Regions from separate parts of the Symbiobacterium sp. genome, predicted to be linked through region 1. Evidence: predicted binding sites of a transcription regulator. Region 1 holds the regulator's gene; the other holds the start of a gene.
What was found. Region 1 encodes HrcA, which represses chaperone genes, less so after heat shock. Its sites were predicted from a motif close to TGTTAGCACTCNNNNNNNNNGAGTGCTAACA; they were not measured.
Positions count from the first base shown of each region.

Region 1 (11,532 bases):
GTCTGGATGAGCCACTTCGACGCGGTGAAGCGGATGCCGCCCGGGTTCCGGGTGCTGGGTGCTACCGAGAACACGCCGGCAGCCGTGATGGGTGATGACGAGCGTCGTCTGTACGGCGTGCAGTTCCATCCGGAGGTGGCGCACACGCCTCAGGGCCGTCAGATCATCCGGAACTTCCTCTTTAACATCGCCGGGTGCAAGGGGGACTGGACCACCGAGTCCTTCATCGCCCATCAGGTGGAGGCGATCCGCCAGCGGGTGGGCGACGGCAAGGTGCTGTGCGCCCTGTCGGGCGGCGTCGACTCCTCGGTGGCGGCGGTGCTGGTCCACCAGGCCGTCGGCGACCAGCTCACCTGCGTGTTCGTCGACCACGGCCTCATGCGCAAGGGTGAGCCCGAGCAGGTGGTGCGCACCTTCCGCGATCACTTCCACATCAACCTGGTGCACGTCGACGCCTCTGAGCGCTTCCTGAGCAAGCTGAAGGGCGTCGCGGATCCCGAGCAGAAGCGCAAGATCATCGGGAACGAGTTCATCCGCGTCTTTGAGGATGAGGCCCGCAAGCTGGGGCGGATCGACTTCCTGGTGCAGGGAACCGTCTACCCCGATGTGATCGAGTCCGGTACCGACACCGCCCGCGTGATCAAGTCGCACCACAACGTGGGCGGGCTGCCGAAGGACATGCAGTTCCAGCTCATCGAGCCCTTCCGGGAGCTGTTCAAGGACGAGGTCCGGGCCGTCGGGCGGGCCCTCGGCGTGCCGGAGGAGATCGTCGGCCGCCATCCGTTCCCCGGACCGGGGCTCGGCGTCCGGGTGCTGGGTGAGGTCACCCCGGAGAAGCTGGCGATCCTGCGGGAGGCCGACCACATCTTCGTGGAGGAGGTGCGGAGGGCCGGGCTCTACGACGAGCTCTGGCAGGCCTTTGCCGTGCTGCCGGATGTTCGCAGCGTGGGCGTGATGGGCGACGAACGGACGTACGCGTATCCCATCATCCTCAGGGCGGTCACCTCGGAAGACGCCATGACGGCCGACTTCTACCGGTTCCCCTGGGAAGTGCTGGAGCAGGTCGCCCGACGCATCGTGAACGAGGTTCCGCACGTGAATCGCGTTGTGTACGACGTGACCTCGAAGCCTCCGGGAACCATTGAATGGGAATAGTGCGTATCTATATGGAGCCGGGGCGGCGTGCCTCCGGCTCCTTCTTCTCGGCGCCGCCGCAGCCTTGCGTCCCTTGACTTTCCTACGGGTTGATGCTATTTTCATGCTAGGTGCGTTAGCACTCGCGGGCGTTGACTGCTAATGGGTCAATGCCCTTTTGGCACCTGGGGCCCGTGCGGAGGTGACTCCCCGTGATTGATGACCGCAAGAACAAGGTGCTGCAGGCGATTGTGGAGGATTACGTCGCTACCGCGGAGCCGGTCGGGTCACGGACGATTGCGCGCAAGTACAACCTCGGAGTCAGCCCTGCCACGATCCGCAACGAGATGTCCGATCTCGAGGACATGGGCTACCTGGAGCAGCCGCATACCTCGGCGGGCCGAATTCCCTCGGACCGCGGCTACCGTTACTATGTCGATTGCCTGATGCCCGAGTACTCGATGAGCCGCGCCGAACAGGAGCGGATCAGCCAGACCTTCAAGCGCAAGATTCGCGAGATCGACGTCCTGGTGCGCGAGACGGCGCGCCTTCTCTCCGATACCACGCACCTGACGGCGGTGATCTCGGGACCGCAGTTCGGCAAGGCGGTGTTCAAGGAAATCCGGCTGGTGCCTCTGGGACGGGACAGGGCGCTGATGATCTACATCACCGACGCGGGTCAGATCGAGAATCAGGTGCTGGAGCTGCCCGTCGAGGTGACCATGCTGGAGTTCCAGCAGGTGTCTGAGGTCCTGAACGAGCAACTGCGGGGGCAACGGGTGGACTCGCTCTCCCGCGGAGCCCTCCAGGCGCTTCACCGGGAGCTCTCCAAGTACGGCATCCTGCTGGAGCAGGCGCTCTACTTCCTCGAGGAGCGGATGGAGCCGGGCGAACGGCGGCGCCTCTACTTCGGCGGCACCACCCACATGCTGGACCAGCCGGAGTTCCGGGACGTCAACAAGCTGAAGAGCCTGCTCTCCTTCCTGGAGCAGGAAGATGTCGTCGCCGAGGTGTTGCAGCTGGACCGGGAGACCGACAAGGTCGAGATTCAGATCGGCGAGGAGATCCGGCTGCGCGAGCTGGCCGACTGCTCCATCGTGACGGTGACCTACCGGCTGGGCGACAAGACCATCGGCAAGATGGGTGTGATCGGACCGAAGCGGATGGAGTACGCCAAGGTGGTCTCGGTGCTCAACTCCGTGGCCGCTTATCTCAGCGAGGCATCGGTTCACCGGTAGGCATGGCGCCCGGGGAAAGCGAGTCCCCGGGCCTTTTTGTGCGCTGCGTTGGGCTTGACACCGCTACGGGCCGGTGCTATGTTCATTTGTGAATGCGTTAGCACTCGTTCCGGTCGAGTGCTAACAGGAAAAAGAGGTGACCGGCATCCATGGAGGAGCAGTCCAGGAACAACCCTCCGGACCAGAAGCCGCCGGAACCAGAGCAGGCTCCGCCCGACGGGCTGGAAGCGGCTGAGTCCGCGCCGGAACCGGTTGAGGCCCCGCAGGGGACGGCGGAAGGCGCCGGCTCGGCCGAGGCGGAACAGCCCGGGCAGCTTGAGCAGGAACTCCAGGCGGCGCAGGCGAAGGTGGCGGAGCTCACCGATCGGCTGATTCGGCTGCACGCTGACTTTGAGAATTACCGGCGTCGCATGCAGCGGGAGAAGGAGGAAGTGGCGGTTTACGCAAACCAGCGGCTGCTCCTGAACCTTCTGCCCGTGCTCGACAATCTAGAAAGAGCACTGGCCACGCCGCCCACTCCCGGCGACGAGCGGCTGCGCCAGGGCGTGGAGCTCACGGCCCGCTCGTTCCGCGACCTCCTGAGCAAGGAGGGGGTCACCCCCATCGAGGCCGTGGGGAAGCCTTTCGACCCGAACCTGCACGAGGCCATGATGACGGACGAGGATCCGCAGCAGGAAGACGGCATCGTGCTGGCCGAGTTCCAGAAGGGTTACCGCCTGGGGGACCGGGTGATTCGGGCGAGCCTGGTCAAGGTCAACAAGCTGAGCTAGCGGGCAGACCTGTTCTTAAGGAGGCTTACGGCAGATGGCCAAGGTAATTGGCATCGACCTGGGCACCACCAACTCTTGTGTGGCGGTAATGGAAGGTAACGAACCTGTTGTGCTCGAGAACGCGGAAGGCGACCGCACCACCCCGTCGGTGGTGGCGTTCAGCAAGACCGGCGAGCGCCTGATCGGTAAGGTGGCCAAGCGGCAGGCCATCACGAACCCCGACCGCACCATCATGTCGATCAAGCGGCACATGGGTTCCGATTATCGCGTGCGCATCGACGACAAGTCGTACACCCCGCAGGAGATCTCGGCGATGATCCTGTCCAAACTAAAGGCAGACGCCGAGGCGAAGCTGGGTGAGAAGATCACGCAGGCCGTGATCACCGTGCCGGCCTATTTCACTGACTCCCAGCGGCAGGCGACGAAGGACGCCGGCACGATCGCGGGCCTGGAAGTCCTGCGCATCATCAACGAGCCGACCGCGGCTGCCCTGGCCTACGGCCTGGACAAGGGCGAGGACCAGCGGATTCTGGTCTTCGACCTGGGCGGCGGTACGTTCGATGTGTCGATCCTCGAGCTGGGCGGCGGCACCTTCCAGGTGATTGCCACCGCCGGCAACAACAAGCTGGGCGGCGACGACTTCGACCAGCGCATCGTGGACTACATCGCCGACCGCTTCCAGCGGGAGCACGGCATCGACCTGCGCAAGGACCGGCAGGCCCTGCAGCGGCTGCGTGAGGCCGCCGAGAAGGCGAAGATTGAGCTCTCTTCCGTGACCACCACCAACATCAACCTGCCCTTCATCACCATGACCAGCGAGGGTCCGGTCCACCTGGATGAGACCCTCACCCGGGCCAAGTTCGAGGAACTGACGGCCGACCTGGTGGAGGCCACCATGGGGCCCACCCGCCAGGCCCTGAGGGACGCGGGTGTCGAGCCCAAGGACATCGACAAGGTGCTGCTGGTGGGCGGCTCGACCCGGATCCCCGCGGTGCAGGAGGCCGTGCGCCGGTTCTTCGGCAAGGAGCCGTACAAGGGCATCAACCCCGACGAGGTCGTCGCGATGGGCGCCGCCATCCAGGCCGCCGTCATCAAGGGCGACGTGAAGGACGTCCTGCTGCTGGACGTCACCCCGCTCTCGCTGGGGATTGAGACCCTCGGCGGCGTGTTCACCAAGCTGATCGAGCGCAATACCACCATCCCGACCCGGAAGAGCCAGATCTTCTCCACCGCCGCCGACGGCCAGACCCAGGTGGAGATTCACGTGCTGCAGGGCGAGCGCGAGATGGCCGCCGACAACAAGACCCTGGGCCGGTTCATCCTCGACGGCATCCCGCCCGCACCGCGGGGCGTGCCCAAGATCGAGGTCACCTTCGACATCGACGTCAACGGCATCGTGCACGTGTCGGCCAAGGACCTGGGCACCGGCCGGGAGCAGCACATCACCATCCAGTCGCAGACCTCCATGTCCAAGGAAGAGATCGAGCGGGCGGTCAAGGAGGCCGAGGCGATGGCCGCCGAGGACAAGCGGCGGCGCGAGGAGGCCGACATCCGGAACAATGCCGACGCGGCAGTGTACAATGCAGAGAAGATGATCAAGGAGTCGGAGGGCAAGGGCATCGACCCGTCGCTCATCGACGCGGTGAAGAGCAAGATCGAGCCGGTCAGGGAGGCCCTGAAGGGCTCCGACATCCAGAAGGTCAAGCAGGCCACGGAGGAGCTGACGGAGGCGGTTTACAAGCTCTCTTCCGCCATCTACGAGAAGGCCGGGGCCAGCGCCGGGACCGGCACCCAGTCTGGCGGCGCCAGCGGCAGCACGACCGGTGGCACGACCGGCGGCGACGGCCAGCACATGGATGCCGAGTTCAGGGTGAAGGACGAGGACAAGTAGGCCGGACTGGACGGCACAACAGGAGGGGGGCCGCTTGCTGCCTCCCTCCTGTCGCTTGCCCCAGGGCAGCCCCGGTGGTAACTTTTAAGCAGTAGGGGGTGGGCCGACTGGCCAAGCGTGACTATTACGAGGTGCTGGGCGTTCCCCGGAACGCCACCGAGGCTGAGATCAAGAAAGCCTTCCGCAACCTCGCCCGCAAGTACCACCCGGACGCCAACAAGGACGACCCGGACGCGGCCGAGAAGTTCAAGGAGATCAACGAGGCCTATCAGGTCCTCTCCGATCCCGAGAAGCGGGCCCGGTACGACCAGTTCGGCCATGCCGCGGAGCAGATGGGCGGCATGGGGGGCAACCCCTTTGAAGGGTTTGGTGGCTTCGGGCAGGACTTCGGGGGCTTCGGCGACATCTTCGAGATGTTCTTCGGCGGCGGGCGGTCTCGCTCGTCCCGCGGACCCGTCCGCGGCGCCGATTTGGAATACGACCTGGAGCTCACCCTCGAGGAGGCGGCCTTCGGCTGCGTGAAGGAGCTGCGGGTGCCGCGCACCGAGGACTGCGACACCTGCCACGGCTCCGGTGCCCGGCCGGGCACGCAGCCCGTCACCTGCCCCAAGTGCAAGGGCACCGGCCAGATTCAGATCACGCAGAACACCGTGTTCGGCCGGTTCGTCAACGTGAGCACCTGCGACCGCTGCCGGGGTGAGGGGAAGATCATCGAGTCGCCCTGCCCCACCTGCCGCGGCCGCGGCCGCGTGCAGAAGTACCAGCGGGTGGAGGTGAAGGTGCCGGGCGGCGTGGAGACGGGCACGCGCCTGCGCATGGCCGGTTACGGCGAGGCCGGCGAGCGGGGCGGCCCGCCCGGCGACCTGTTCATCGTGATGCGCGTCCGGCCCGACCGGCGCTTCCGCCGCGAGGGCGACGACCTCTACAGCGAGGTGGAGATTTCCTTCATTCAGGCGGCCCTGGGCACCGAGATCGAGGTGCAGACGCTGGACGGACCCGAGATGGTGCGGGTGCCGGAAGGTACCCAGCCGGGCGACACGATCCGCCTCAAGGGCAGAGGCACCAAGCACCTGCGGGCCCCGGGCCGGGGCGACCTGCACGTGGTGCTCAAGGTGAAGACGCCCAGCCGCCTCTCCGAGCGGGAGCGGGAGCTGCTCATGCAGCTGGCCGCCCTGCGGGGCGAGCGGGTGGCGGGCATGTCCGACCACAAGGAGAAGGGATTCTTCGATCGGATGAAGGATGCCCTGGGTGGCCGCTAGCAGAACCAGCGGGCCTCTCCCGGTGCGCGGGAGAGGCCCTGCTTGATGAAGAGGAGATGCAGCCGTGTCGCCTTCGTCCCGCCGTGATCCGCTGTTCGACCCCACCTTGCCGCCCGCGCAGTGGGCAGCGGTGCGGCGCCGCCGGCGCGTCCGGGGGATTCTGGCCGTGCTTCTCACCGTCCTGGTGGGCGTGGCCGCGGCGTGGGGCTTCCGCACGCTCAGCGACCGCACCCGGAACCTCACGCCGGCCCAGGTGGCCGAGGCCGCCGGCCTGGCCTTGCTGGCCGTGGAGCGGTACGACTTCGCGGCCACCCTGGCCGGCAGCTCGCCGGACGGCTTCTTTCCCGAAACCCAGCTCACCGGCGAGTACCAGGCCGACCCGCCGCTGCTGCACCTGGCCGGCAGTGTGGGCACCGGCACGGTGCGCACGCCCTTCGAATACTACCTGGTGGACGGCGAACTCTACGTACGGCAGGTGCGGAGCGGGGGCTGGCTCCGCGCCCCGACTGCCGATGCGGTGGACGTGGTGGCCTTTCAGCCTGACAATCTGGCCGCACCGCTGGTGGCGGGCCTGCGCGGGGCCGAGCTCTTGCGGCGGGAGCGGATGGGCGACAGCGAGGCGGTGGTCCTCGCCCTGGACCTGGACCCCGCCGTGATGCAGGTGAGGCCGCCCGGCGACGGCGAGCGGGTCCTCTACCGGCTCTGGGTGGACACCCGGACGCTCAGGCCCCTGCAGTTCACCATTCAGGTGGACCGGCCGGCCAGCACCGGTACCAGCTTTCAGTACCGCCTCAGCTGGACGTATCCCGAGTCCGGGCCGCTGGCACTGCCCGATGAGCTGCGGCAGGCGGCCGCGGACTGAACGAGGAGGAGAACACTTGCGCTATCTGGAGACAGCGATCCGCTGCCGCCGAGGCGCGGCCGACGCGGTGGGAAACCTGCTCATGGAGTTGAGCGGGGGCGGGTATGCCGTGGACGACCCCCTGGCCGTGCAGCAGAACCGATCCCGGTGGGATGCCACCGACCTGGAGCCGGGCGACCCGGAGTGGGTGACGGTGACGGCCTGGCTGCCGGAAACCGACGACCTGGAGCAGCAGCGGCTGCGGCTGGAGGCCGCCCTGGACGAGATCCGGGCCCTCGGCCTGGGCACCGTGGAGCCGGCCCGTTTCCGCTGGGTCCAGGAAGAAGACTGGGCCAATAACTGGAAGGCCTACTTCAAGCCGCTCAGGGTGGGCGAGCGGCTGGTCGTCATCCCTTCCTGGGAGCAGTACGACCTGCAGCCGGGTGACCTGCCGCTCTATCTGGACCCCGGCATGGCCTTCGGCACCGGCACCCACGCCACCACGGCGCTCTGCCTGCGCTGGCTGGAGCGGCTCGTGCGGCCGGGTGCCCGGGTGATCGACGTGGGCACGGGCTCAGGCATCCTGGCCATCGCGGCCTGCCGCCTGGGCGCCGGCTCCGTGCTGGCCATCGACACCGATCCGGTGGCGGTGGAGGTCGCCGCCGAGAACGCCCGGCGGAACGGGACGCCGGTGGAGGTGCGGCGGGCGACTTTGGACCAGGTGGCGCACGAAGGCGCCGACCTGATCGTGGCCAACATCATCGCCTCGGTGATCGTGGAGATCCTGCCCGACGTGTACGGCCGGCTGAAGTCCGGCGGCCGCTTCCTGGCCTCGGGAATCATCGCCGAGAAGCGGGACCAGGTGGCCGCGGCGATGACCGAGGCGTGGCTGACGCCGGTGGGCGTGCACGAGCAGGATGGCTGGGTGGCCATCCTGGCGATGAAGCCGTGACGACCCGCTTCTTCCTCGACCGGGTCGAGGGCGAGCGGGTCGCCCTCTCGCGGGCCGACTCGCATCACCTGCTGCGGGTGCTGCGCGCGGTGCCCGGAACGCCGTTTATCGTCCTGGCCCAGGGTATGCACTACGACTGCGTGCTGGAGGAGGTCGCGGACGGCCTGGCCTGGGGGCGTATCACGGCCAGCCGCCCGGCTGCGGGCGAGCCGCGCATCCGCATTGTACTCTTCCAGGGCCTCGCCAAGGGCGAGAAGCTGGAGCGGGTGATCCAGCACGGCACCGAGCTGGGGATTGCCGAGTTCACCCCTGTTGCCACGTCCCGCAGCGTGGTGAAGCTGGACGCGCAAAAGGCCGCCGAGCGCACGGAGCGCTGGCAGCGCATCGCACGGGAGGCGGCGGAGCAGTCGCGCCGGGGGGCCGTGCCCCGGGTGACGCACCTGCACACGTGGCAGCAGGCGGTGGCGCGCATCCCCGAGTTCGACCTGGCGCTGGTGCCCTGGGAGGAGGGAGGCGTGCCCCTCAAGGCGGCCCTCGAGGCCTGCCCCGAGGCGGTTTCTTTCGCCCTGTTCACCGGGCCGGAGGGCGGCCTGTCGGCGGAGGAGGTAGGGCTCGCGCGGGAAGCAGGCGCCATCCCGGTAACCCTGGGGCCCCGCATCCTGCGCACCGAGACGGCGCCTCTGGCGGCGGCCGCGGCGATCCTGTATGCCCGGGGCGAGATGGGGTAGCGAAACTCGGGGCTCTGCCGGAGCGTCACATCAGCCGGAACAGGGCCTCGGCATACGTCGCGCCGGATCTGCCCGCCATGACGCGGCCCATCAGGCGGATCGCCCCGTCGGTCTCCGCCTCGTCCAGGTAGACCATCTGGCTTCGGTGCGCCTTCACGGCCCGCAGCTTGTCGTCGATCACGGGTGTGATATCCACCAGCACGTCAGGGCTGCGGGTGCCATACAGGTAGACCTGCGCGCCGCCGGTAAAGCGGCTCCGGGCCAGGTCGATCACCGCCCGCCCGAGGGCCTTGTGGTCCCGGTTGGCCATCTGCGGCACCAGTTCCTTCGGGTCGAAGGCGAACACCACCTCAGGGGCCGCGTGGTCCCAGGCCCGGGCCAGGACCCGTTCCAGGCGGGGGTCCTCGGGCAGGCCGAAGTCGGGCAGCCCGAGGAAGGTGACCGACTCATACCCCTGCAGACGGGCGGCCTCCCACTGCTCGGCCTGGCGCTGCGCGGCGAGCCCGTCCCGGTTGCCCCGCTTCTCGCCGTCGGTGAGCACGACGGCGGTGATGCGGCTGCCGGCCAGAGCCATGCGGCGGAGGGTACCGCCGCAGAAGAACTCCAGGTCGTCCGGGTGGGCGGTAAAGGCCAGGACTCGCCGGGGCGAGCTGACCAGGATTTCGCCCTGCGCGAGGGCCAGCGCCGGATAGTTCGGGGCCAGGAAGCAGGCGATCAGGCGCTCGATCCAGGGGCTGCGGCCGGCGCGGTAGAGTCCCGAGAACAGCCGACGCCTGAAGGTCAGCGTCCGGTCGGGGCGGGCCGGCACCCGTTCGGATGCGGAACCTGCTTCTCCGGGTGCGGGGCTTGCTTCTTCGGGCACCGGGCTCACCTCCTCAGACCAGCCGGTAGAAAGGCTCCGCGTACAGTGCGGGCACCCGCCCCGTGTGCAGGCGGCCGACGTACCGGTTGAACCAGGCCACCGCCCAGTCGGGCCCCACGAGCTGGCTTCGGTGTGCCCTCACGGCGTTCAGCTTCTCCTGGGCCACCTCGGTGATGTCGACCAGGACGTTGGGGTGGCGGGCGGCGTAGAAGTAGATGCGCTCGCCCCGGGAGATGGCGCTGCGGGCCCGGGCCAGCACTGCCGCCCCGAGCGCCAGGTGGTCCGGGTTCTGGAACAGGGGCATCGGGCCCTTGGGGTCGAAGGCCAGCACCAGTTCCGGGCGGGTGCGGCTCCAGAGCTCGTCCAGGGCCCGCTCCAGGGCGGGGCCGGGGCGGATCTGCCCGTCGGGGAGGTCCAACTGGATCAGCTCGGCCCGCAGGATCGCCGCTGCCTGCCCGGCCTCCTTCGCCCGGATTTCCCCGATGTTGGCGCGGTTCGTGGCCTGCTCGCCCCGGGAGAGCACGGCCATGGTCACGGCGCTGCCGTTCTGGGACAGGAGCCGCAGCGTCCCCCCGGCGAACAACTCCAGGTCGCCCGGGTGTGGCCCGATGGCGAGCACCCGGTAGCGCCGGCTCACCATCTCCAGACCCGCCTGCAGCGCCACGCTGGGGTAGTAGGGCTGCTGCATCCGGCGCCAGACCACCCACGCGGTGGCCACGGCTCCCCCGGCGATCAGCCAGGGGAGTGTTGAACCCGATCGTCGGTTCACTGCATGCACGGCCCCTCTCTTGCAGTGTCACCGCTAGCATGCATCACTCCAGGGATTTTCACGCCTCCGGACGCCCCATGGGGGCAGGAGACGGCCCGACTTCCTGGAGAAGCTAAGAGGGAAGCGCGCTCCCGCACTCACGGGTCCCGTATCGGCGCGCCCGTCCGGCTGCCGACGGTGGCGTCTGGCCCGGGCGCCGCATAGGCTGGGGCGCGCCTGTTCGACCAGGCGATCGACGCAACTCATTCTACATACCTGAAGAGGAGATGCCCTCATGAACGCGAAGACCCGCGTCTACCTGATCTTCGGCGGCCGGTCGACCGAGCACGAGGTCTCGCTGATGTCCGCCCGGAACGTGCTGCAGGCCCTGGACCGGAACAAGTACGAGGTGGTGCCCATCGGCATCACCAAGGAGGGCCGGTGGCTGCTCACCGGCGATCCCCTCAAGGCGCTCACGGAGGGTGTGACGGCGGCGGGCGGCCAGCCCGTCGGCCTGCTGGGCGACCCGACGCAGGCCGACCTGCTCGCGCTGGCCGAGTCTGCACCTGCCCTGGGGCCGGCCGACCAGGTGGTCTTCTTCCCCGTGCTGCACGGCGCCTACGGGGAGGACGGCACGATTCAGGGGCTGCTGGAGATGGCGAACGTGCCCTACGTCGGCTGCGGCGTGCTGGCCTCCAGCGTGGGCATGGACAAGGGCGTGGCCAAGGCGCTCTTCCAGCAGGCCGGCCTCACCGTCGCCCCGTACAAGGTCTACCTGCGGCGCGACTGGGAGCGCGATCCCGCGGCCGTCAAGGCCGACGTCGAGGCCACCTTTGCCGGGGAGTTCCCGGTCTTCGTGAAGCCGGCCAACCTCGGCTCCTCGGTGGGCATCACCAAGGTGAAGCGGCCGGAGGACCTGGACCGGGCCTTCGCGGAGGCGGTCCGCTTCGACCGGCGCATCCTCGTGGAGAAGGGCATTGACGCGCGGGAGATCGAGGTGGCGGTGCTGGGGAACGACGACCCCATCGCCTCCATCGCCGGTGAGATCCTGCCCGGCGCCGAGTTCTACGACTACAACGACAAGTACTTCAGCGACCGGTCGCAGGTGC
Region 1 is NZ_JBFNEH010000021.1:34,201-45,732, reverse strand. It holds gene guaA (glutamine-hydrolyzing GMP synthase) at 1-1,155, shown strand, start outside; gene hrcA (heat-inducible transcriptional repressor HrcA) at 1,347-2,372, shown strand; gene grpE (nucleotide exchange factor GrpE) at 2,522-3,142, shown strand; gene dnaK (molecular chaperone DnaK) at 3,177-5,033, shown strand; gene dnaJ (molecular chaperone DnaJ) at 5,141-6,292, shown strand; gene AB2385_RS08465 (hypothetical protein) at 6,357-7,154, shown strand; gene prmA (50S ribosomal protein L11 methyltransferase) at 7,171-8,085, shown strand; gene AB2385_RS08455 (16S rRNA (uracil(1498)-N(3))-methyltransferase) at 8,082-8,813, shown strand; gene AB2385_RS08450 (PIG-L deacetylase family protein) at 8,839-9,675, opposite strand; gene AB2385_RS08445 (PIG-L deacetylase family protein) at 9,689-10,444, opposite strand; gene AB2385_RS08440 (D-alanine--D-alanine ligase family protein) at 10,719-11,532, shown strand, end outside.

Region 2 (11,532 bases), on a different contig from region 1:
ATGGGGCCGACCTCCACCTCGACGCAGCACTCTTCGATCAACTCACGGCGCAGGGCTTCCTCCAGCGTCTCGCCGGGTTCCACCGTGCCCCCGGGAAAGTTCCAGAACCACGCGTTCTCCTTGGGGTAGTAGTACCGGACCAGCAGCAGCCGCCCGTTCTCCACGATGAGGGCGTAGGCTTTCTGGCGCATGGTCACGCTCCCTCCCCCTCGCCTCCGGTTCTGTATGTTTTCTGCTTCAACGCACCCCTTCCTGCCCGATCAGACTCGCTTTGGGTCAATACGGTTCATACTTTGCAGGTCCGCTGCCGCAACGGGGCAGCCCGGCAGGAGCCACCGCCGCACGGGCCGAAGAACGCAGTCAGGGTCTTCGCCGGCCACCGCCGGCAGGGCCGGGAGGCGGCGAGGGCTCCGCCCGCCGCGACAGGGAGGGGTTCTTCGTGGTGCGCCTGACACTTGACCTCCGCGGCAGCACGGAAGCGCAGATCCGCAGTTACCTGCAGGCGCTGGGCGGTGAGAACCGGCCCGACGGCAGCGTGGTCGGACCGGGCTGGACCGCGCAGCTGACGGTGGGCGAGCACCGGGCCTTTGGCCTGGTCTGGCCGCGGGTGATCGTGGAGTGCGAGGGGGAGTCCGAGGCCGTGGAGGCGGTGGCGAAAGGACTCCGCCTGCGGGCGACCCGGGGCGGTGGGTAACACCTGACCGCGTCGGGGGTTTGCACGCCTCGGAAAGGGAAGCAAGCGCCCTCGGCAACGGAGGGGCTGAGGACCCGGCGCTGGCCAGGTCCTCAGCCCCCTTGCGTTCCCTGCCCACCTTCCGGGGCTAGGTCCGGTAACTCCCGTTGATCCGCACGTAGTCGTAGGTGAGGTCGCAGCCCCAGGCGGTGGCCTCGGCGTCCCCCGCGTGCAGGTGGGCGGTGAAGACCACCTCCGGCTGCTGGAGCAGCGCGGCCGCCACCTCCTCGTCGAACGGCACCGGGGCGCCCGCGGCCATCATCTGCAGGCCGCCCAGCCAGAGGTCCACCCTTGCGGGGTCAAACTGCGCCCCTGAGTAGCCCAGGGCGGCCAGCACCCGGCCCCAGTTGGCGTCCGCGCCGAAGACCGCCGCCTTCACCAGGCTCGAGCCGCACACCGCCCGGGCCGCCTTGCGGGCGTCTTCCAGGCTGCGGGCGCCCTTCACCCGCACCTCGATCAACTTGGTGGCGCCCTCGCCGTCGCGGGCGATCTCCCGGGCCAGGTGGATCAGCACCTGCTCCAGGGCATCGGCGAAGACCTGGTACTCGGGGGTGCCCGGCGCTACCTTCGGGGTGCCGGCGAGGCCATTCGCCAGGGCGACCACCATGTCGTTGGTAGACGTGTCGCCGTCTACCGTGATCATGTTGAAGGAACGGTCCGCGGCCTGCCTGAGCGCCGCCTGCAGGGCCCCGGGTGAAACCTCCGCATCGGTGGTGACGAAGCAGAGCATCGTGGCCATGTTGGGGTGGATCATGCCCGACCCCTTGGCCATGGCCCCGATGGTCGCCACCTTGCCGCCGATTTCCACCTGCACCGCCGTCTGCTTGGGGTAGGTGTCCGTGGTCATGATGGCCAGGGCGGCGTCCTCGCCCCCGTCCGGGGAGAGAGCGGCCGCCGCGGCGGCGATGCCCGCCGCCACCCGGTCCATGGGCAGGGGCACCCCGATCACGCCCGTGGAGGCGACCCCCACCAGCTCGGGGCTCAGGCAGAGGGCCTCGGCCGCCAGCCGGGCCATCTCCTCCGCGTCCCGGAGCCCCTGCGCGCCGGTGCAGGCGTTGGCGTTGCCTGAGTTGACCACCACGGCCTGCAGCCGCCCTGCCCCGGTGCGACGCTGCGTCACGAGCACCGGCGCCGCCTTCACCAGGTTGGTGGTGTAGACCCCGGCCGCGGTGCACGGTACCCGCGAGGCCAGGAGGGCGATGTCTTTCTTGCCGCTGCCGTTCCCCTTGATGTCCGCCGCTGCTCCCGCTGCCATAAAGCCGGCCGGCGCCGTCACGCCCACCTTCACGTCCGCCACCTCTCCTTCATCGCACCCAGTTGGGCCTGGCGACGAGCGGGATCTCGTAGGCCTCGTCCACCTGCTGCTCAGGCGGCACCAGCCAGCGGATCATCGCGATCTCGTCGCAGTTGTGGAACTTGTCACAGTAAATGCATTCCTTCCAGACCTTCTGCGGCAGGCGATCCTTCGCGACCTCCTGAAAGCCGTACTTCTTGAAGAAGCCCGGCTGGTAGGTAAGGGCGAAGATGCGCTTCAACCCCAGGGTGCGGGCCTCCTCCAGGAGGTGCTCCACCAGGCCGCGGCCCACGCCCTTCCCGGTAAGACCGGGCCTCACCGCCAGCGAGCGAATCTCGGCCAGGTCTTCCCACATGATGTGCAGGCCGGCCACCCCGACCACCTGCCCGTCGTCGTCCACCGCCACCGTGAAGTCGCGCACAGACTCGTAGAGCATCAGCAGGGGCCGCCTGAGCATCAGCCCCTGCGCCGCATACCCGTTGATGATCTCGTGGACCGCCGGAATGTCCGCCATCACGGCCTTCCGAAACTGCATGGGATCCCCTCCGTGGGTGTAAGCTCTAGGGATATACCGGTGCGGCCTCGAGCAGCCCGGTTGTCTCGGGAAGGCCGAACATCAGGTTCATGTTCTGGATGGCCTGACCGGCCGCGCCCTTCACCAGGTTGTCGATCACGCTGATCACCAGGGCCCGGCCGGTGCGCCGGTCCACCTTCACGCCGATGTCGCAGTAGTTAGAACCCCAGACCTGCTTCGTCGCAGGCAGGTCGCCGGCGGGGCGCACCCGCACGAAGGGCTCGCCGGCGTAGAACTCCCGGAACAGCTCCACCGCCTGCTCCGTGCTCAGGTCACGGCGCAGCGTGAAGTAGCCGGTGGCCAGGATGCCTCGCGTCATCGGCACCAGGTGGGGGGTGAAACTGACCACCACCCGCTCTCCGGCCAGGTCGGAGAGAGTCTGCTCGATCTCGGGCGTGTGCCGGTGGTCCCCCGCGATGTTGTACGCCTTCAAGTTCTCGTTGACCTCGGAGAAGTGAACGCCCAGGTTCACGCCCCGGCCAGCGCCGGAGACGCCGGACTTGGCGTCGAAGATGATCCCGCGGGTCTCCACCACCCCTGCCTTCAGGAGCGGCGCCGACGCCAGCGCACACGCGGTCGGGTAGCAGCCGGGGTTGGCCACCAGGCGGGCCCCGCGCACCTGCTCTCGGTACAGCTCCGGCAGGCCGTAGACCGCCTCGGCCGCGAGGTCCGGCGCGGTGTGCGCCTTCTTGTACCAGGCCTCGTAGGTGGCCACGTCCCGCAGGCGGAAGTCGGCGCCCAGGTCGATCAGCCGCCTGCCGGCCCCCAGCACGGCCGGCGCCAGCGCCATCGTCACCCCGTGGGGGAGGGAGGCGAAGACGACGTCGCAGGCCGCCAGGGCCTCTGCGGCCGCCTCCTGTCCCACCAGGTCAATCCGGCCGCGCAGGTGCGGATAGACCGAGGCCAGCTCCTGCCCCTGGTAGCTCTCGGTGCCGGCCAGCACCACCTGCACCTCCGGATGAATACCCAACAGCCGGATCAGCTCGACCCCCGCGTAGCCGGTGGCCCCGGCAATGCCTGCCCGGATGGTCATTCTGCAAGCCCCCTACTCGGCTCTTGTTGCATAATCATAACGCGCCATGCATAAAGATGCAATCCCTGATCCCTCCTCCCAATGGAGGAGGATCCACATCAGATGGAAGTACGAACCAAAATCGTCTTTGTTAACGATGTTATCAGAAGTCGCCGCTGGTATGCTATAGCCAGACCAAGAGATGAGAGCAAGAAAAGGAGGCGACCCGAAAATGACGATCTGGCAGCTGATGCCCGAAGATGTGGAGGCTATCGTGACGCAGCGCAAGGCGGGCCGGAGCCGGAAGGAGGTCGCTGACGACCTGGGGATCAGCGTGGAGATGGTCGCCTGCGCCGAGCGCAAGTGGCAGTCGAAGCCTGACCTGTTCCGCAGCTGGTACGCCCTCTAAACCTCCTTCATCATAAACCAATCCCGGGTCCTGTCCAGCAGGACCCGGGACCGTTTTTCCTGGAAAGCAGTGGCTAGCGCGCCCGCCCGTGCGGGTTCGCCATGCGGATGACCAGTTGCGCCCCGTGCTCCTCCTCCGGCCCGGGCGTCACGACCACCGGATACGCGGCGAGGGCCTCCCGCAGGCGGTCGGCCAGGGCGGACGCCTCGGCGGCCGGGCAGAGGATGGAGATAGCGCCTTCGTCACGGCTCCCGTCTGCCCGGGTGGCGTAGGGTCGGGCGCGGCGGCGCGCCGTGGCCTCCACCAGACCAACCACCCGGTCGGGAACCGGCCGGTGGACGAGGGGCCCCGCCTCCGGATTGCCCTCGGCGGAGGTGGGGGCGGCCAGCCGAACGAGACCCCGGCCGAAGAAATAGAACACCGCGCACTGCGCCGCAACCTGCCGTGCCGCCTGGACCGGACCCAGGAGCGGCAGGAGCAGGTAATGGGCAGCCAGCAGCGGCACGGCGTAGGCGAACAGGCTGCTGCCCGCCCCCCGCCGGAAGGCGGCGCCGAGCAGGGTCAGCAGCGCGCCGGCGGCGACGCCCACCAGATGGGTGACGCCTTCGGCCGGTCTCCACAGCGTGAGCACCAGGGCGGCGCCTCCCACGGCCAGGCTCACCGCCGGCCGGAGGCGCCTCCCGGCCAGGTTGGCCAGCGCATAGAGCCCCACGAAGGCCGTAGCCATCAGGAGACCCACCAGGAAGAGCGCAAACGAAGCGGGCCGCCCGGAAAGCCAGGGAGCGCCCAGGGCGGCGAACAGGCCCGTCAAGAGGACGAGTACCAGTTCAGAACCAAGGAGTTTCGCCATGCTCCTCCCCCCACCTCGGCACCGCCCACTCCCGGAGCAGGGCCAGGAGCCGCGGCGAGGGCCGCAGGGCCAGCGCCCGTCGCTGCCCGGCGGGGTCCTCCCCCTCCACCACCCAGATGCCGGTGCGGACCACGGCCAGCGGCGGGTACCACTCTACCACCAGCCCGCCCAGCTCCCGGGGTGCGGCCTCGCCGTTCCAGCGGTTCAACCAGCGGTGCAGCCGCATGGGCCGCGTGAGGTCGATGATCGCCATCCGGCGGCCCTGGCAGACCCGCAGCTCCTGTTCCCCCAACAGGTAGCAAACGGTGAGCAGTTCATGACCCAACAGGCACAGGTAGGCGACCAGGACCAGCAAGAGCACAAGCCCCACGAACTCCAGCGGGTGCGGACCGGCCGCCGCGCCGCGGAGGCGGGCAATCAGCCAGCCGATGCCCGCCAGGGCCGCTGCGAGAAGGCCGCCGACCAGGTAGCGCTCGACGCGGGTGTCTGGCCGCTCCTGATGTGCCGTTTCCATTCAAAATTCCCTCCCGTGTGGAGGCGTAGCCGTAGCTTTAAAACTTCGCCCATTCTGCCGTTGATTCCTCTGCAATGGACACCAAGCTGTTACGGTGCTATGATAATTAGCGTCGTTGACTATTGGGGGTATGTATGAAAATGGCGCGTTGGCGTCGTGATCTTTACATCTTGTGGTTCTGCAGCTTTCTCATTCAGGTCGGCTTCAGCCTGATCATGCCCTTCCTGCCCCGCTACCTGGCGGAGATCGGCGTGCAGGGCCCGGCCATCAGCCTCTGGTCTGGCGTGATCTTCGCCGCGAACTTCGTGACGATGGCCATCGTATCGCCGCTGTGGGGGGCGGTGTCGGACCGGGTGGGGCGCAAGCCCATGATGCTGCGCAGCACGCTGGTGATGGGGGTCATCGTCGCCCTGATGGGCTTTGCGCAGTCGCCGCAGCAGCTGCTGCTCCTGCGCCTGCTGCAGGGCGTCGCAGCCGGCTTCCCGGCGGCGGCCACCGCCTACCTCTCGGGCATCGCCCCGCGTGACCAGGCCGGTCGGGCCCTCGGGATGCTGGGCACCGGCAACATGGCCGGGTCGATTCTGGGACCCATCGTGGGTGGCCTGCTGGCCCAGGTGATCGGCTATCGCCCGATCTTCTTCCTCACCGGCGGCTCCTGCCTGGTGGCCGGCCTCATCGTGCTGTTCACGATCCAGGAGCACTTCACTCCGGCTCCCGCCGGCGAGCGGCAGGAGACCGGATCGGCCGTGGCGATTGTACGCCGCTATCCCGTGGTGATGGGCGTTGCGGTGGTTCTCTTCATGAACATGTTCTCGGTGCTCACCGCGGAGCCGATTCTCTCCACTTACCTGGAGGAGCTGGACGCCCCCGCCGGCTGGGTCTCGCTGCTCTCGGGCCTGGTCTTCAGCGTGACGGGCCTGGCGCAGGTGATCATCTCGCCGGCGGTGGGCAGCCTTTCGGACCGGGTGGGCAGCCGGCCCATCATCGCGGCCGCCCTGGGCGGCGCCGCCGCGATGTACCTGCTGCAGGGCATGGCCAGCGAGGTCTGGCACATGATCGCCCTCCGGTTCGTGCTGGGCCTCTTCACCGGCGGTCTGATGCCGGCCGCCAACGGCCTGATTGCCCGCAGCGTGCCCCGGGAACTCCAGGGCCGCGCGTTCGGCGTCACCCAGTCGGCGATGTTCATGGGCAACACCGCCGGGCCGCTGGTGGGCGGCGCACTGGCGGCCGCCTTCGGCCCCCGGGCGGTCTTCCCGGTCACCGGCGCCCTGCTGCTGGCCGACCTGGCCTGGGTGCTGGTGGGCCTGCGGGAGCCTGTGCCCACCGGGTCGGAGAGCGCGGCGGATTAGGACTCCCGGCGCCGGCACAGCAACACCGGCGGTCACGGTGATACCCTCGGGCCCCCTGCGGCATGCAGGGGGCCCGGCCGCGCTTACGCCAGGCGGTCCAGCCACGGCAAGATCGCCGCGAGGTCCATGCATTCCAGGTCGGCCGGGTGGCGGGGATCCCGCGCCCGGCCCAATCGCTGCACCCACACGGTGCGTAAGCCGGCGGCGCGACCGCCGGCCACATCGCGCGCAGGGTTATCACCCACCATCACGGCCTCACCGGGCTCGACTGCCAACGCGCGGCAGATGTGGTGGAAGATGCCCGGCTCCGGCTTGCCGCAGTCGATCTCGCCCGAGATGACCACCGCGTCGAACGCCGCGTTCAGGCCCGCCCCCTCGAGCTTGGTCCGCTGCAGGTCGGGCACGCCGTTGGTGACGATGCCCAGGCGGTAGCCCCGCTCCCGCAGCGCGGCCAGCAGCGGGTCGACCTCCGGGTAGCACAGGTACCGCCGGCGCGCGGCGGCGAACCGCTCCGCCATCGCCTCGGCCAGGCCGTCGTCGCGGATCCCCTGCTCTGCCAGCGCTGCCCGCCAGACCGCCACCCGGTATCCGGGCGCCCAGGTCCGCAGCCCGGCGATGGCCGGATGGTCGCCCCGGTCGTAGCGCGCCCAGAGCCCCTCGGCGGCGCTGTGGCCGATGCGCTCGCAGTACGCGGCGTGGGGGCCCTGCGCCCACAGGCGCCTGGCCTCGGCCCAGGCCCGCTCCGCCAGCCGCACCGGATCGACCTGCGGCCCCGCCAGGGCCGCCGCCGCGGCCAGGGCCTCCCGCGTCACCGGCTCGTCCAGGAGGAGCGTCTCGTCCAGGTCGAAAAGGACCGCTCTGACCACCGGCTCCACCTCCCATGTTTGGACTATCTTATCATAAAAGGAGCACCCCCCAGCGGTGAACTGGGGGGTGCTCGTGGCAATCCGCCGCAGACTGGCCGTCAAACCGGCTGTGCATCCGGACGGCTGCCCGTGGCTGACCCTTACATCATGTCCATGCTGCCCATGCCGGGGTTGGCGTTGTTCTCCTTCTTCTCCGGCTTCTCCGTCACGGCCGCCTCGGTGGTCAGGATCAGGGCCGCGATGGAGGCAGCGTTCTGGAGTGCGGAGCGGGTGACCTTCACCGGGTCGATGATGCCGGCGTGGACCATGTCGACGTACTCTTCCTTCAGGGCGTCGAAGCCCTGGCCGGCCGGCAGGTTGCGGACCTTCTCGACCACGACGGAGCCCTCATGGCCGCCGTTCTCGACGATGCAGCGCAGCGGCTCCTCAACGGCCCGCCGGACGATCTGGGCGCCGACCTTCTCGTCGCCCTCGAGCTTGGTGATGAGCTCGTCGATGGCCTTCTGGGCCTGGAGCAGCGCGACGCCGCCGCCGGCGACGATGCCCTCCTCGACGGCCGCCCGGGTGGCGTTCAGGGCGTCCTCAATGCGCAGCTTCTTCTCCTTCAGCTCGACCTCGGTGGCCGCGCCGACCTTGATGACCGCCACGCCGCCGGCCAGCTTGGCCAGCCGCTCCTGCAGCTTCTCGCGGTCGAAGTCGGACGTGGTCTCCTCGATCTGCCGCTTGATGGAGGCGACCCGGTTCTTGATGGCCTCGGCCGAGCCGGCGCCATCGATGATCGTGGTCTTCTCCTTCTCGATGCGCACCTGGCGGGCCTGGCCGAAGGACTCGACCGTGGCGTTCTCCAGCTTGCGGCCCAGCTCCTCAGAGATGACCTCGCCGCCGGTGAGGATGGCGATGTCCTCCAGCATGGCCTTCCGGCGATCGCCGAAGCCAGGAGCCTTAACGGCTGCGACCTGCAGGGTGCCGCGCAGCTTGTTGACGACCAGCGTGGCCAGGGCCTCGCCCTCGACGTCCTCGGCGATGATCAGCAGGGGCTTGCCGCGCTGCACGACCTTCTCCAGCACGGGCAACAGGTCCTGCACGGCGGAGATCTTCTTGTCGGTGATCAGGATGTAGGGCTCGTTCAGGACGGCCTCCATCTTCTCGGTGTCGGTGACGAAGTAAGCCGACACGTAGCCCCGGTCGAACTGCATGCCCTCGACGGTCTCCAGCTCGGTCTGGAGGGTCTTGGACTCCTCGACGGTGATGACGCCGTCCTTGCCGACGGTGTCCATGGCCTTGGCCACGAGCTCGCCGATCTCCCGGTCGTTGTTGGCGGAGATGGAGGCGACCTCGGCGATGGCCTTGTTGGTCTCAACGGGGATGGCCATCTTGCGCAGCGCCTCGACGGCGGCGTCGACAGCCTTCTCGATGCCCCGCTTCAGGATCATCGGGTTGGCGCCACCGGTGACGTTCTTCAGGCCTTCCTTCACGATGGCCTGGGCCAGCACGCAGGACGTGGTGGTGCCGTCGCCCGCGACGTCGTTGGTCTTGGTGGCGACCTCCTTCACCAGCTGAGCGCCCATGTTCTCGAAGGGATCTTCAAGCTCGATCTCACGGGCGATGGTCACGCCGTCGTTCGCGACCTGCGGAGCGCCAAACTTCTTATCGAGAACAACGTTCCGGCCACGGGGACCCAGAGTGACCTTCACGGTGTTGGCCAGAGCATCAACGCCGGCCTGGAGCTTGCGCCGGGCGGTCTCATCGAAGAGAATCTGCTTGGCAGGCATCTATGCGTAAACCTCCCTTAACCCTGAACGATTGCGAGGATGTCCCGCTCGCCGTCCAGGATGATGTACTCCTCGCCGTCGATCTTGACCTCGGTGCCCGCGTACTTGGAGAAGATGACAGTGTCACCTTCCTTGACCTCGAGCTCCACCTTGCTCCCCGACTCCAGCGTCCGGCCAGGGCCCACGGCAATCACCTTGCCCTGCTGGGGCTTCTCCTTGGCGGTATCGGGCAGCAGAATGCCGCTCTTGGTGCGCTCTTCCTTCTCCAGCGGCTTGATGACGACCCGAGCGCCCAACGGCTTGATGTTCATCTCGAAGGTCCCTCCTCAGTGGTGAATCTGTTAGCACTCGCTACCCCTGAGTGCTAACACCATGACCTATGATAGAGAAGGTTCCAAAGGGAGTCAAGCCCCTCAGGATGCTTTTTTTGGCGCCGGGCCAAGCGCTGGCTGCCATATCGGGCGCCATGCACTGCCAGCGGGAAGGGGGGCACCCCCGTCCCCGGCTTTTCTAGAGCGGTGCAAGGACGCTTTCCGGGGCGCCGCGTCCGGCCCCGGCGGCAACTCCACCCCAGAACAGCAGTCCGCCGGCGCCGTATCCCGACCCGCCCGGAGAGCCGCGCCAGAACGTGCGGCCTGAACCCCCAGACCGCACGTGTTCCAGGAGGTATCTGATGATGGACAATCTCACGGTGGCCGAAGCGCTGTACGAAATCGCAGACCTGCTGGAGTTCACCGGCGGAGACCCGTTCAAGGTGCGCGCCTACCGGAAGGCCGCCGAGGCCGTCGGGCTGCTTCCCGAGCCGGTGGCCGATCTGGCCCGGGAGGGCCGCCTCACCCGGGTGCCCGGCATCGGCAAGGCGATCGCCGCCAAGATCGGCGAGCTCCTCGAGACCGGCCGCATTGGCTACCTGGAGGAACTCCGGCAGGCGGTTCCGCCCGGGGTGGTCGACCTCACCCGCGTGCCCGGCCTCGGCGCCCGGACCGCCATGCTGCTTTATCGGCGCCTGGGGGTGGACAGCCTGGAGGCGCTGGAGCTGGCCGCCCGGGAAGGAAAGCTCCGGGAGCTGCCCGGCATGGGGCCGCGCCGGGAGGCGGCGATCCTGGAGGCTGTGGAGCGGGTGCGCCGCCGGCCCGACCGGGTCTCGATCGGGGTGGCCCTCCCGGTCGCCGAGGCGCTGCTGCAGCACCTGCGCAGCCATCCGGCCGTGCTCCGGGCGGAGGTCGCGGGCTCGGTGCGCCGGCGGCAGGAGACTGTTGCGGACATCGACGTGGTGATTGCCACGCGGGAACCCGCCGCCGTCCGGGAGTACCTGGACAGCCTGCCCGCTCTCCCGCGCCCGCTGGACCCGGTGCTGGTGCCGCCCGAGGCGTTCGCCCTCACGCTGCTGGAGCGGACGGGCTCGCCCGCCCACCTGGCGGAACTGGCAGGGCAGGGGTTCGATCCCCGCAGGACTGGCGAGACGCCCGCGGAAGCCGGGCCCGGCTCTGCCGCCCCCGACGCCGCCGTCTACCGGGCGATGGGCCTCCCCTACATCCCGCCCGAGCTCCGGGAGGGCCGGGGCGAGGTGGCCGCGGCCCGCGCCGGGCGGCTGCCCCGCCTGGTCACCCTGTCCGACCTCAGGGGCGACCTCCACGTGCACACCACGGCCTCCGACGGGACGGCAACGCTGGCGGAGATGGCCGAGGCGGCCCGGGCCCTGGGCTACCGCTACCTCGCCATCTGCGACCATTCCCAGTCCCTCACCATCGCCCGCGGGCTCACTCCGGAGCGGCTGCGGGAGCACGTCGCCGCGATCCGCCGGCTGGACCAGTGGGAGGACTTCCGCCTCCTCGCCGGCGCTGAGGTGGACATCCTCCGGGACGGCTCGCTGGACTACCCGGACGAGCTGCTGGCCGAGCTGGACGTGGTGGTGGCGTCGTTACACAGCCACCTGGGACTCCCCGCGGAGGAGCAGACCGAGCGGCTGCTCCGCGCGATCGCCAACCCCCACGTGGACATCATCGGCCACCCCTTCGGGCGGGTGATCGCCCGGCGGGAGCCCGCCGCCCTTGATTTCGAGCGCGTGCTGGAGGCCTGCGCCCGCACCGGAACGGCCCTGGAGATCTCGGCCAGCCCGTCCCGGCTCGACCTCTCCGACGTGCACGCCCGCCTGGCCC
Region 2 is NZ_JBFNEH010000009.1:58,559-70,090, reverse strand. It holds gene AB2385_RS04820 (NUDIX domain-containing protein) at 1-191, opposite strand, end outside; gene AB2385_RS04815 (hypothetical protein) at 443-694, shown strand; gene argJ (bifunctional glutamate N-acetyltransferase/amino-acid acetyltransferase ArgJ) at 822-2,030, opposite strand; gene AB2385_RS04805 (N-acetyltransferase) at 2,038-2,562, opposite strand; gene argC (N-acetyl-gamma-glutamyl-phosphate reductase) at 2,588-3,634, opposite strand; gene AB2385_RS04795 (hypothetical protein) at 3,846-4,022, shown strand; gene AB2385_RS04790 (hypothetical protein) at 4,096-4,872, opposite strand; gene AB2385_RS04785 (hypothetical protein) at 4,850-5,386, opposite strand; gene AB2385_RS04780 (MFS transporter) at 5,527-6,735, shown strand; gene AB2385_RS04775 (HAD family hydrolase) at 6,819-7,601, opposite strand; gene groL (chaperonin GroEL) at 7,742-9,373, opposite strand; gene groES (co-chaperone GroES) at 9,391-9,684, opposite strand; gene AB2385_RS04760 (PHP domain-containing protein) at 10,050-11,532, shown strand, end outside.
Region 2: the regulator HrcA is predicted to act here: its motif matches at 9,713-9,743, upstream of groES (co-chaperone GroES).